3 regions of the Paenibacillus sp. PK3_47 genome follow, and region 2 is predicted to be linked to each of the others. Evidence: riboswitches for the same ligand, from Rfam matches in the RefSeq annotation. Region 2 holds a riboswitch; each other region holds the start of a gene.
What was found. A riboswitch is a leader RNA that binds a small molecule or an ion and turns the genes downstream of it on or off. The one in region 2 is predicted to bind cyclic di-GMP.
Positions count from the first base shown of each region.

Region 1 (3,259 bases), 2.6 Mb from region 2:
GCCGTAGTTGATGCCCATGGAGCCCTCGGAAGGGAACAGCTCCTTGTTCGGCGAATGATGGAATTCCGAGAAAATAATATCATAAGGTTTACCTAAAATATGCGCCAGCACGTTCAGGCGTCCGCGGTGGGCCATCCCCATGAGAATGTGCTCGGCACCGTCATGTGCGGCGGCACGCACGATTTCATCCAGCATCGGCACAAGCGCGTCGTTGCCTTCTATACTGAAGCGTTTCTGGCCGACGAAGGTTTTGTGGAGGAAGGTTTCGAATTGTTCCACCTGGATCAGCCGGTTCAGCAGCTCTTTGCGCTCGGTATTGTTCAAGGGTGCCGGGGAGCTTGTGGACTCCGCCTGGCTGTTCAGCCAGCGCAGCTCCTGCTCGTCGCGTACATGCCCGAATTCATAAGCAATGGTCTGTGTGTAGGCCTGGCGCATCCGGTGAACGGCATCCCAGGCGGTATGGACATCATCAGGGGCGTTCTCCCAGATCAGTGAGGCCGGAAGGGCAATCAGGTCTTCACGGGTCAGATCATAGGTTTCGTATTCCAGCCATTTAGCCATGGGGTTCTTTTCGGCGCGTTCCAGTGGATCAATGTTGGCGGCCATATGGCCATGTATGCGAATGTTGGCGATCAGCTTGGAAGCTCTGACGGCTTTTCTGAGCCATTCTGTGTTTCCTGAAATTGCAGGCTGCGGTGCCTGCACGGTATCCGGTTCCAGTGGAGGAGGGCCGGAGATGGTAAACAGATCGCGGTAATTTTTTTCTACTGAAAAAGGATCCTTCAGAAACTGCTCATACATTTCTTGAATGTAGCCCAAATTCGGTCCGTAATACTTGCTCCAAACGGATTCATTATAGGGTTCTTTGGCTGCCATGAATACATCCTCCTAACGGATGAACCCCACTCGCGCCAATATCGTGTCGGCACTTGGTGGAGCTGCGATGTTTGCGGTTTCATTCCTCATCCTATTGTGCTACTTTCAAGGCCTGTAATCAATTCATACTTGTGTTTATTCCAATCGCAAAAAGGTATGATTCAGTCCATTATTCATACGTAACTATTATGATTCGGCACAATTCTGATTTCACGCCCGCAGACCTGGGTAATTTATTCTATAAACTGCACATTTAGAATAACTCCTTCCTCATACATAGGTGTAAGGACATAATATAATTAAACCATTCGTGAGATTTAGACAAGCTGCCTGCAAATTTAGCCAGGATTTTTCAGTTAAAATCATATAATAGTTCCATAAAACGACACACTTTTTTTGACCGTCATTATATAATGTTATTGCAGATAGCGGTTTCATGAATTTATAGCAGATCCTTTCATATGAAGGATCCAGTAAAGGGTAAACCTGCTGAAAGGCAGGGGCACAAAGTCTCGGGTCTAATGTAGCAATACTACGACGGCCGGACTGCCTGGGGACGTGAAAATCTTAGGAGGAGATTTCTTGGATAAGTCCAACCAGGGGGACAACGGAGAACTGCAGACAGCTGAGCTTGATTTGGAATGGGTCTATTTATTGATGTCGGCAAGAAATGCGGGCATCAAGGCAGATGAGATCCGCCAGTTTTTCAACGAAAAGATGCTGCAGGCGATGTAGCGGGGCAATTCTTGAGCAGACCGGTTGTACATAATGCAGGAAAAGGGCATGGCGGATGACCGCCATGCCCTTTTCTGTGCGCAGCACCAGTGCTGCTCATGAATCCTTCTGATCCAGCCGCCACTTTTGATAGTCCAGAAACTCCTTGAATTCCCGCTTGCTTATCCCTGAAGCCATAGCTTCCTGTACGAGACGGAACCATTCTCCGTCGAGAGACGATTCCTGGACATCAGCAGGCTCGCCGTAGAGCAGGACATGGATGGATACCTGAAGCGCGTCGGCGATTTTTTCAATGAATTGAATAGAGGGGTTGGATTGAATATTTCTTTCCACATTGCTTAAGTATGATTTCGCCACATCAGCTTTGTCCGCCAGCTCCGATAATGACAAGCCTTTCTCCAGACGGAGGCGGTGAATGCGACTTCCCATATTATCTGGCACGATGACTACGCCCTCCGCACTTTTTTATAACAGTATAACAAATAACCATACCCCGGACAAAGCACAAATCCATCAGAATTAACGGTTAATCCGGCAGCGTGTCACAATAGTTGACTTCGCGTATTTCCGCTTGTTCTAATCCTTTTCAGATCGTCATTGTTTTAACTCTTATTTGAGGAATGTTCTTTAAAAAGTACGATATCTTAAGAAAAAGGAAGGAAAACGGAGCAGATAGCGGCTAATTTGTTCTTTATAACGAATATCACTGTGAAATGGGATTTTAAATTTTCAGGATAGCTGGCATATACTTATGCCAAGGTTCTTAATAACGAACGATAATTGTTCGTCATAAAGACTGATCAGCACAGGGTTGATAGATGAATTTGTCTGCAGGGAGTCCTGCGGACAACCAAAGGAGAGACTCTTGTGAGGCTTTCACGAACCTCCCGTAAAAGAAACAGCCGCCGCCGGTATATCCTTCCCCAGCTTGCCGGAATTGTGGTGATCTCTGCGTATGGCATCAGTCAGATCACTGCACCGACGTACGCTCTGCTCACCAGCAGTGTTACGGAGGAATCCGGTATTGCGAGTGCCTTTGTTTTCCCGAGCACTGTGGACAGAATCGCGGATCAGGCCAGTGAAGCAATGAACCGTGCTGCCCTGCAGCGTGACGGGGTGCGTGAAGCATTGGCCGGCATGGCGGATAGCATTATGGATTCCGATACTGCAGAGACACTTGCACTGGGCATTGAAGATGCCGCCGATCAGGCACGCGGTGCTGCCGCTTCAGCAGCAGAATTGCTTGCCCGGCTTGAAAGCTACGCTTCCCGTTCGCAGCAGGAGCTGGCCTGGCAAAGGGATGAAATTAACCAGAGGCTTTCACCTTCCGGAATCAGCTTTGAACAATTAACTGCTGCGCAAAACAACGATAATACGACATTTGAGAATCTGTTGATTCAGAGCAATCTGACCATAAGCGAATTTCAGGAGATGGTGCGGAAGCTGGCCTCCATTATGCGGGTCGATGCTTACGTTCAGGCCGCATACCAGCAGGCGTTAACAGCGTCCGAACAGGCTGGCGGCTATGCAGAGGAAGCTGCAGGGCTGTATGGGCAGGCAGCGGATACCCTGCTGAAACTGAAAGCAGCCGAGGCGAAAGCAAAGCTCGAAGCTGAGGAGAAAGCGAAGCTCGAAGCCGAGGAGAAGG
Region 1 is NZ_CP026029.1:3,099,277-3,102,535, forward strand. It holds gene C2I18_RS13745 (2-oxoglutarate dehydrogenase E1 component) at 1-876, opposite strand, end outside; cyclic di-GMP riboswitch class I at 1,346-1,430, shown strand; gene C2I18_RS13750 (anti-repressor SinI family protein) at 1,459-1,611, shown strand; gene C2I18_RS13755 (helix-turn-helix domain-containing protein) at 1,708-2,040, opposite strand; gene C2I18_RS13760 (hypothetical protein) at 2,479-3,259, shown strand, end outside.
Region 1: linked by a shared signal. The riboswitch ahead of C2I18_RS13750 (anti-repressor SinI family protein) and the one ahead of C2I18_RS24845 (hypothetical protein) in region 2 are both predicted to bind cyclic di-GMP.

Region 2 (3,259 bases):
TATATAATTAGTATGAAAATTTTTCAAGTTTTTTAGAAGTTTAAACTAAACGTTACTATCTTTTTGCAGGAGGGAAACAACATGAAGTCGGTTACTGTACAAAGTCTAACGGAGAAATTTCAGCTTGAAGTGCTGGCGGGAGCCAGCCGGATGGACCGTCCAGTTACCCGTCCGCGCACGCACAGACCGGGGCTGGAGTTTGTCGGATATTTTGATTTTTTTCCTATGGAGCGGGTACAGGTGCTCGGCCGTAAGGAAATTAACTATTTATTGACGCTTAGTGTGGAAGACCGCAAGCTGCATATCGGGAACATCGTCAAATATCATCCGCCGTGTTTTATAGTGACCTCAGGCCAGCAGGAGATCCCTTATTTGACACTGTTCTGTGATCAGGAAGGGATTCCGCTGCTGCGGACAACAGACACAACCACTGAGTTCATTGCCAAGCTGGACAGTTATCTGGTCAAAACACTTGCGCCGGAAATGTCTATTCATGGTGTATGTGTGAATGTATCCGGTATAGGTATTCTGCTCAGGGGCAAATCCGGAATCGGCAAAAGCGAAACTGCACATACGCTCATCAGAAGAGGCCACCGGTTTGTGGCAGACGATATAGTGGTACTAAAAAAGCTGGGGCCGGCTACACTGCTCGGTACCCATAACGAGACCACCCGCGAATTCCTGGCACTGCGCAGTGTCGGCCTGATCAATGTCGTCAGACAATACGGACGCAGGGCTTTCCAGGATGAAACGCGGATCGTGCTCGATATTGAGCTGGCCCCATGGCGGGAGAATGCGCTGAACAATGAGCTGGAGGTCGTTCCCCAGTTCACCGAATATCTCGGTGTCCAGATTCCGCATATGGAAATCCAGCTTCAGCCGGGCCGTGACGTTGCCGGCCTCATTGAGGCGGCGGCCAACAACTGGTATCTTAAGCAGCTTGGCTACAGCGCGGTTGAAGAGTTTATGAAGCGGATCGAAGATGGAATGCAGTCTTAAAGTTACATATAACAACCAAAGCAGCAGTTAAGGACCGTATTTTTTACAGCCTTAACTGCTGTTATTTTAAATATTCAAAATATTCAGATATTGCGAAGAAAAAGAAGGAAATATGACTGCTGCTGTCGAAATATAAATTCACATAGATAATAAATACCAAAATATGTTTTATTCTGAAGCGCCAGCTGATGAACAAAGGCAACTCCGCCGAAAGGCGGAAGACGCAAAGCTACCGGTCTAAACCGCTTCAAAGCGGCATGACAGCGGGGATACTCATATAGTTTGGTTTTTTGTTGTCTAAATACAACAATAGTAGATTAGTAGACATGTTGAGGAGGGTTTTGCCGGGACAATATACATAAATGGAAGCAGAGTTCTGCAAAATGTTGAAAAATTTATGATTATTTGTCTGAAAATATCAAAAAAGAGGCAAGAAATGTCGATATTAACTAAGCTATGTCATGAATTTCATTGCTGAGCTCATGAATCTCTCAGCTTAGAATCAAAACAATCAGAGGAGTGTCAATACAAGATGATCGCAGAAACTAAGATGTATCCGGAATCCAACACTATTTTTATCAGCCTCCACGGTTTTGCCGATTTGGATGAAACCATCAAAGAAGTAGATATTTTCGAGAATAATATGCCGTCATTGCCGCTTAAAGATATGTCCCTAATCATCGATTGCAGTGATATGGCGCCATTCAAAGCTGAAATCCTGCCTGTACTTGAACGCTGCTACGTTTTGTACAACGCGTTTAAGCATTGTGTGCTCGTCAATCCGCAAAAGGTTGTTGCCAAATCCCAGCTGCAGAGAGTAGCTCCCAAAGCCGGATTTGCAGGACACTTTGTAGATACCGTTGATGAAGCTTGGGCGATTGTGAAGGGTTAAGCGTTAACGGGAGATCAAATTCTTTTCAATGAAATACATTACAAATCTACTGGCAAAGGGTGGTCAAACTTGGCTAATGTGAGAATAGTAAGTACTGAAGTGTACCATCCGGCAACGAAGGTCAGCAATGAAGAATTGGCTGTCCAGGCGGGGGAAGCAGCAGGGAAGCTTATCGGGATTTGGGAGTATTTTGGACGCAAGGATCGTTATTATGCAGAGAGCTATGAAGAAAGCACGCTCTTTATGGGAATAGAAGCGGCAAAAGCATTACTTAAAAAAACCGGGCTTGCCGGAGAAGATCTGGATATGATTGTATTCTCCTCAGGCACTCATGACTTCAGCGCACCGACGGATGCTGCTTTTGTTCACCAGGCTTTAAAGGGTAAAGAAAATTGTATTGTGTATGACAGCAATGCAAACTGTGTAGGGATGGTTGTCGCTGCTGACCAGGCGGCCCGTTCTATGATTACGAACCGCAAAGTGAAATACGCGCTTATTGTAGGATCGGAACAAATTGCCAGGTTTTATAAAGAAGGGGACTTGGCGTCAAAAGGTCTCTGCGGAGATGCGGCCTGCGCGGTCTTGTTGGAGCGTGTAGAGGACACAGACGCCGGTCTGATTGATTCCGCATACTACACCAATACGCAAAGAGCCGAGGATATGCAGTTTCCTGCAGGCGGGATGACACAGATTTACGGCGAGCATATGACGCTTGAGGAGAAGAAAATTTATCTTCATCCGGAATATAACGTCAATGTGGCATTCCCGACAGCGGTAACGAATATTGAAATGCTGCTGCAGGAGCATGGACTGCAGAAAAGTGACATCACCCACTATATTCTCAGCCAGCTGAATCTCAGTGTCATCAAAGATATTGCCGGCAATTTGCAGGAAGACATTACTAAATTCCCGTACATTGGCGATATCTATGGCTACACAGGGACCAGCAGCCCGTTCATCACGCTTCATCATGCCATTAAAGACGGCACCCTGGTTCCAGGGGACCTGTTCGTACTGTGGTCTGTCGGAGCGGGGATTACCAGCTGTGCCACCCTGTGGAAGCTGTAATCCGATTTCTGCTGAGTTAAGAAGCAGCATCTATACAATTAATCAGACCCTGTGCCGGCCGGCACAGGGTCTTTTCAGTCCGCCAATCCGATGGCAATGGACGGTGACTTCGCGGGATCGAGCAGGGCCATCAGCTTAAGCAGATTGCTCTCGGACATGGCAATGCAGCCTGCTGTCGGCTGGTTTGCGCCCTTCCAGATATGCAGAAAGATCGCGCTGCCTTTCCCGGACACTACCGGAGCAGTGTTGTATCCTATGACCACAGCATATTTGTAAAGCGGGTGCTGAAGACGCTCATAG
Region 2 is NZ_CP026029.1:5,708,723-5,711,981, forward strand. It holds gene hprK (HPr(Ser) kinase/phosphatase) at 82-999, shown strand; cyclic di-GMP riboswitch class I at 1,187-1,276, shown strand; gene C2I18_RS24845 (hypothetical protein) at 1,532-1,891, shown strand; gene C2I18_RS24850 (ketoacyl-ACP synthase III) at 1,970-2,959, shown strand; gene C2I18_RS24855 (L,D-transpeptidase family protein) at 3,034-3,259, opposite strand, start outside.

Region 3 (3,259 bases), 2.5 Mb from region 2:
TACATTGATACCATTGTCAACAATCGTCCCGATTACCGTAGGTGGCGCCGGCGTAGGCGGTATAAATGTCACTGGTGGTGGAGTAGCCGGACTGACAGTTTCGCTTGGAGGCACCGGTGTTGGTGCCGGGCTCTCCGGCGGTGATGGTGTTGCCTCGCTTGACGGTGCTGGTGTTGCCGTCGGCGTTGGTGTCGCCGTCGGCGTTGGCGTCGCCGTCGGTGTTGGTGTCGCCGTCGGCGTTGGTGTTGCCGTCGGCGTTGGTGTCGCCGTCGGCGTTGGCGTTGGTGACGGCGTTGGTGTCGCCGTCGGCGTTGGTGTTGCCGTCGGCGTTGGTGTCGCCGTCGGCGTTGGCGTTGGTGACGGCGTTGGTGTCGCCGTCGGCGCTGGCGTTGCCGTCGCCGTCGGTGTTGGTGTCGCCGTCGGCGCTGGCGTTGCCGTCGGTGTTGGTGACGGCGTTGGTGACGGCGTTGGTGTCGCCGTCGGTGTTGCTGTCGCCGTCGGTGTTGGTGTCGCCGTCGGCGTTGGTGTTGCCGTCGGCGCTGGTGTCGCCGTCGGCGCTGGCGTTGGCGTTGGCGTCGGTGTCACTCCGGGAACATCGCCTGTGTACAGACGATGATGAAATTCTCCGGTCCCGCTTAAAGCAGCTCCGATTACAGAACCATTAATTTGTCCGTTGTTAAAAGTGAGCTCGGCAAAAGGGGCCAGAACTGTCCCCATAACCCCTATGTTCTCCATTTTCACCTTTGCAGCCTGACTGAAGTTATACAGCACTCTAAATTCGGTTAAACCTTCGCCCAGCCTGTTGCCGTTTCTCATTGTTACTGCCGAACCGTCAATATTAATGATGGCTGTAGAGCCTGCCGGAGCGTTAATAACGATTTCATTGGCCACGGATAATTCACTTCCAGACACCTTGAATACATTCAGCTCAGAATCGCTTCCCTTCAGAAGCAAATTCCCGTAATTGTTTTCTGTTTTACCGTTCGCCGGCAATGCGGCAAGCTCCAGCGATTTGGCCTTAAGCAACGCAAATTCAGCGGCAAAGGAGACTACACCGGTTTGCTGCCGCAGCGTTCCTGTTCCGCCTTTCGGGCCCCCGGTTCCCTGGTAAGTTCCCCCGTATACCACATTCCCGTTGACCTCCCCCCTGTCATACTCCAGATTGCCTCCAACGATCAATGTATCTCCTTGTCCGCGTTCGGCTTCAGTCAAGCTGCCGCCTACAGAATACCCTTCCTTTAGAGCAACATTTCCGCCTGCCGCCATCCTGCCTTCCGAATCACTGTGGTATGTTGTTATATCGCCAAGAATAAATACATTGTACGTCCCGGCGATCCCCGGTAACGGAGAGCTTTCTGCTTTTACGGTCGCATCTCCAAAGGAGGCAAACCAGCCTCCTGCCAATAACACAGCAGACATGCCAGCTGCAAAATACTTTTTAATCATAGAGTTATGTTTCATTCCGCTCACCTCTTAAACACAAAAATTAAGACTTACAGTAGTGACTCCAACCGCCAGCAACACAAAAAAGACCGCCACGAAGGGTTAGCTTCACGGCGGCCGGACGATCATAGCCCGTATACGGGCTTTAGATTCCTGACTTTGCGTCCCATTCTTTCGAACGGTTTGCGTTTATACATGACAAAATATGTAATTAGGGAGTTGTTATATGTAGTCAATGACATTTGTTACTTTCGAACTACCCTAGTTTATCTGCAAAACTAATATTTTGTCAATCTATTCCTTGTTTAATACTGGAACGTCCTTTATTGCTTCATTTATTTTAATTTTCAGGAAAATGGAACTACTCCTTAACTCCCCTAATGCAATGTATGACGTCAAACTCAGATTCATACTAAAAGTTGTATCCAGCCAATCATCGACACCCATAAAGGAATGCTCAGAATCATTCCGAACAGCAGACCGCGGCGGAGACTTCCATCAACATTCATCATTGATCTCCTCTTTTCTCTTCATTAACTTCAACTTTTATTATTTCAATTTTAATATATAACAATCCGCTTTATTCTTTTGTGAAAAACATCACATTATAAACGGTTTTGCTGAGTATTATTTTCTAGCGGCCAACATGTTTAATCCTTACGGTGGAACCTATCCTGTTCTATTGCATCTTCTGCAGCAGTGGTCCCTTAAGCCGGACAAAAAAAATAGGCCTCGCCAAGGGAGTCGGCAAGACCTGAAGGGTACCACATAACACTGGGGGGTGTTGATATATTCAATATAAACCCTCTACCTGAAAATAAGATGATGGTTAGCTGAAAGTTACATTAAAATTGTGTAATATCCCAGCGTACCGAACACTACGATCAGCGCCACCGGGTATAGGATTCTTCTGCTCACCTTATCCTTAAAGGTAAGAAACAGACATAACATGCAAAGCCACGCAATAAGAAGACTGCCCATTTCCTATGCATTCGCTCCTTCCTGGCCGTTCTGGATTAACCCTGCGCACACAAGGTGCACAGAAGCTATATTAAGAAATACCCTAACGGTATCCCAATCATAACTGAAACTGTAAACTGAAGTCCAATGTGCCTGCATGCCCTTAAGCCATCCATCCTTTCTCCCGTGCAAAAGGAAAAGCGCGGTCCCCGGACACCCGGAAATCCGCGCCTGATATGGTTGCCTTAAGATGCTGGTGAAGGGAATTGAACCCCCGGCCTACGCATTACGAGTGCGACCCTGTCCCATTCCATAAGGTTCCATTGAGTACCTTATGTTATGGCAGGCTCTACACTACTCATTATAAAGTTCTATAAGGTTTTGTAAAGTTCCGCATGTTGGTAGAAGAATTGGTAGAAGATACGGTAGAAGAAACAACTGGCGACCATGGCCCTGTTTCATACACAACTGGGTTGGCCGTACGATTGTGTGAGGGCGACTTACCGCCGCCCTCGAGCTTTAATTAGTGCGGCCACTGAGACAACCAACGCGGCACCAATAATGATCCAAGTAATTGTGTGTAACATGTCGATTCCTCCTTTATAGGGGCCGTAGCCCCTAGTGTTTTACCTGTTATACATACCCTTTGCTAACCCAAGAATGTCGGGCAAAATAACTGCCACCGTGTCCTGGTATCAAATAACCAGTGCCTACCATGGTTCCAGCCTTTCGTTCATCCAGACCACGCTCTACGGCTCTACGCTCCGCTATGACCGTCCAGACCCATCCAGTATGTTTCATATCTATCCCCCAAGAGGGCCGTAGCCCCGCGTTATTTAGCCAACCTATTAAGTGA
Region 3 is NZ_CP026029.1:3,254,433-3,257,691, reverse strand. It holds gene C2I18_RS14545 (choice-of-anchor A family protein) at 1-1,446, opposite strand, end outside; cyclic di-GMP riboswitch class I at 1,553-1,641, opposite strand; tRNA gene C2I18_RS14540 (tRNA-Thr) at 2,658-2,722, opposite strand; gene C2I18_RS14535 (hypothetical protein) at 3,236-3,259, opposite strand, start outside.
Region 3: linked by a shared signal. The riboswitch ahead of C2I18_RS14545 (choice-of-anchor A family protein) and the one ahead of C2I18_RS24845 (hypothetical protein) in region 2 are both predicted to bind cyclic di-GMP.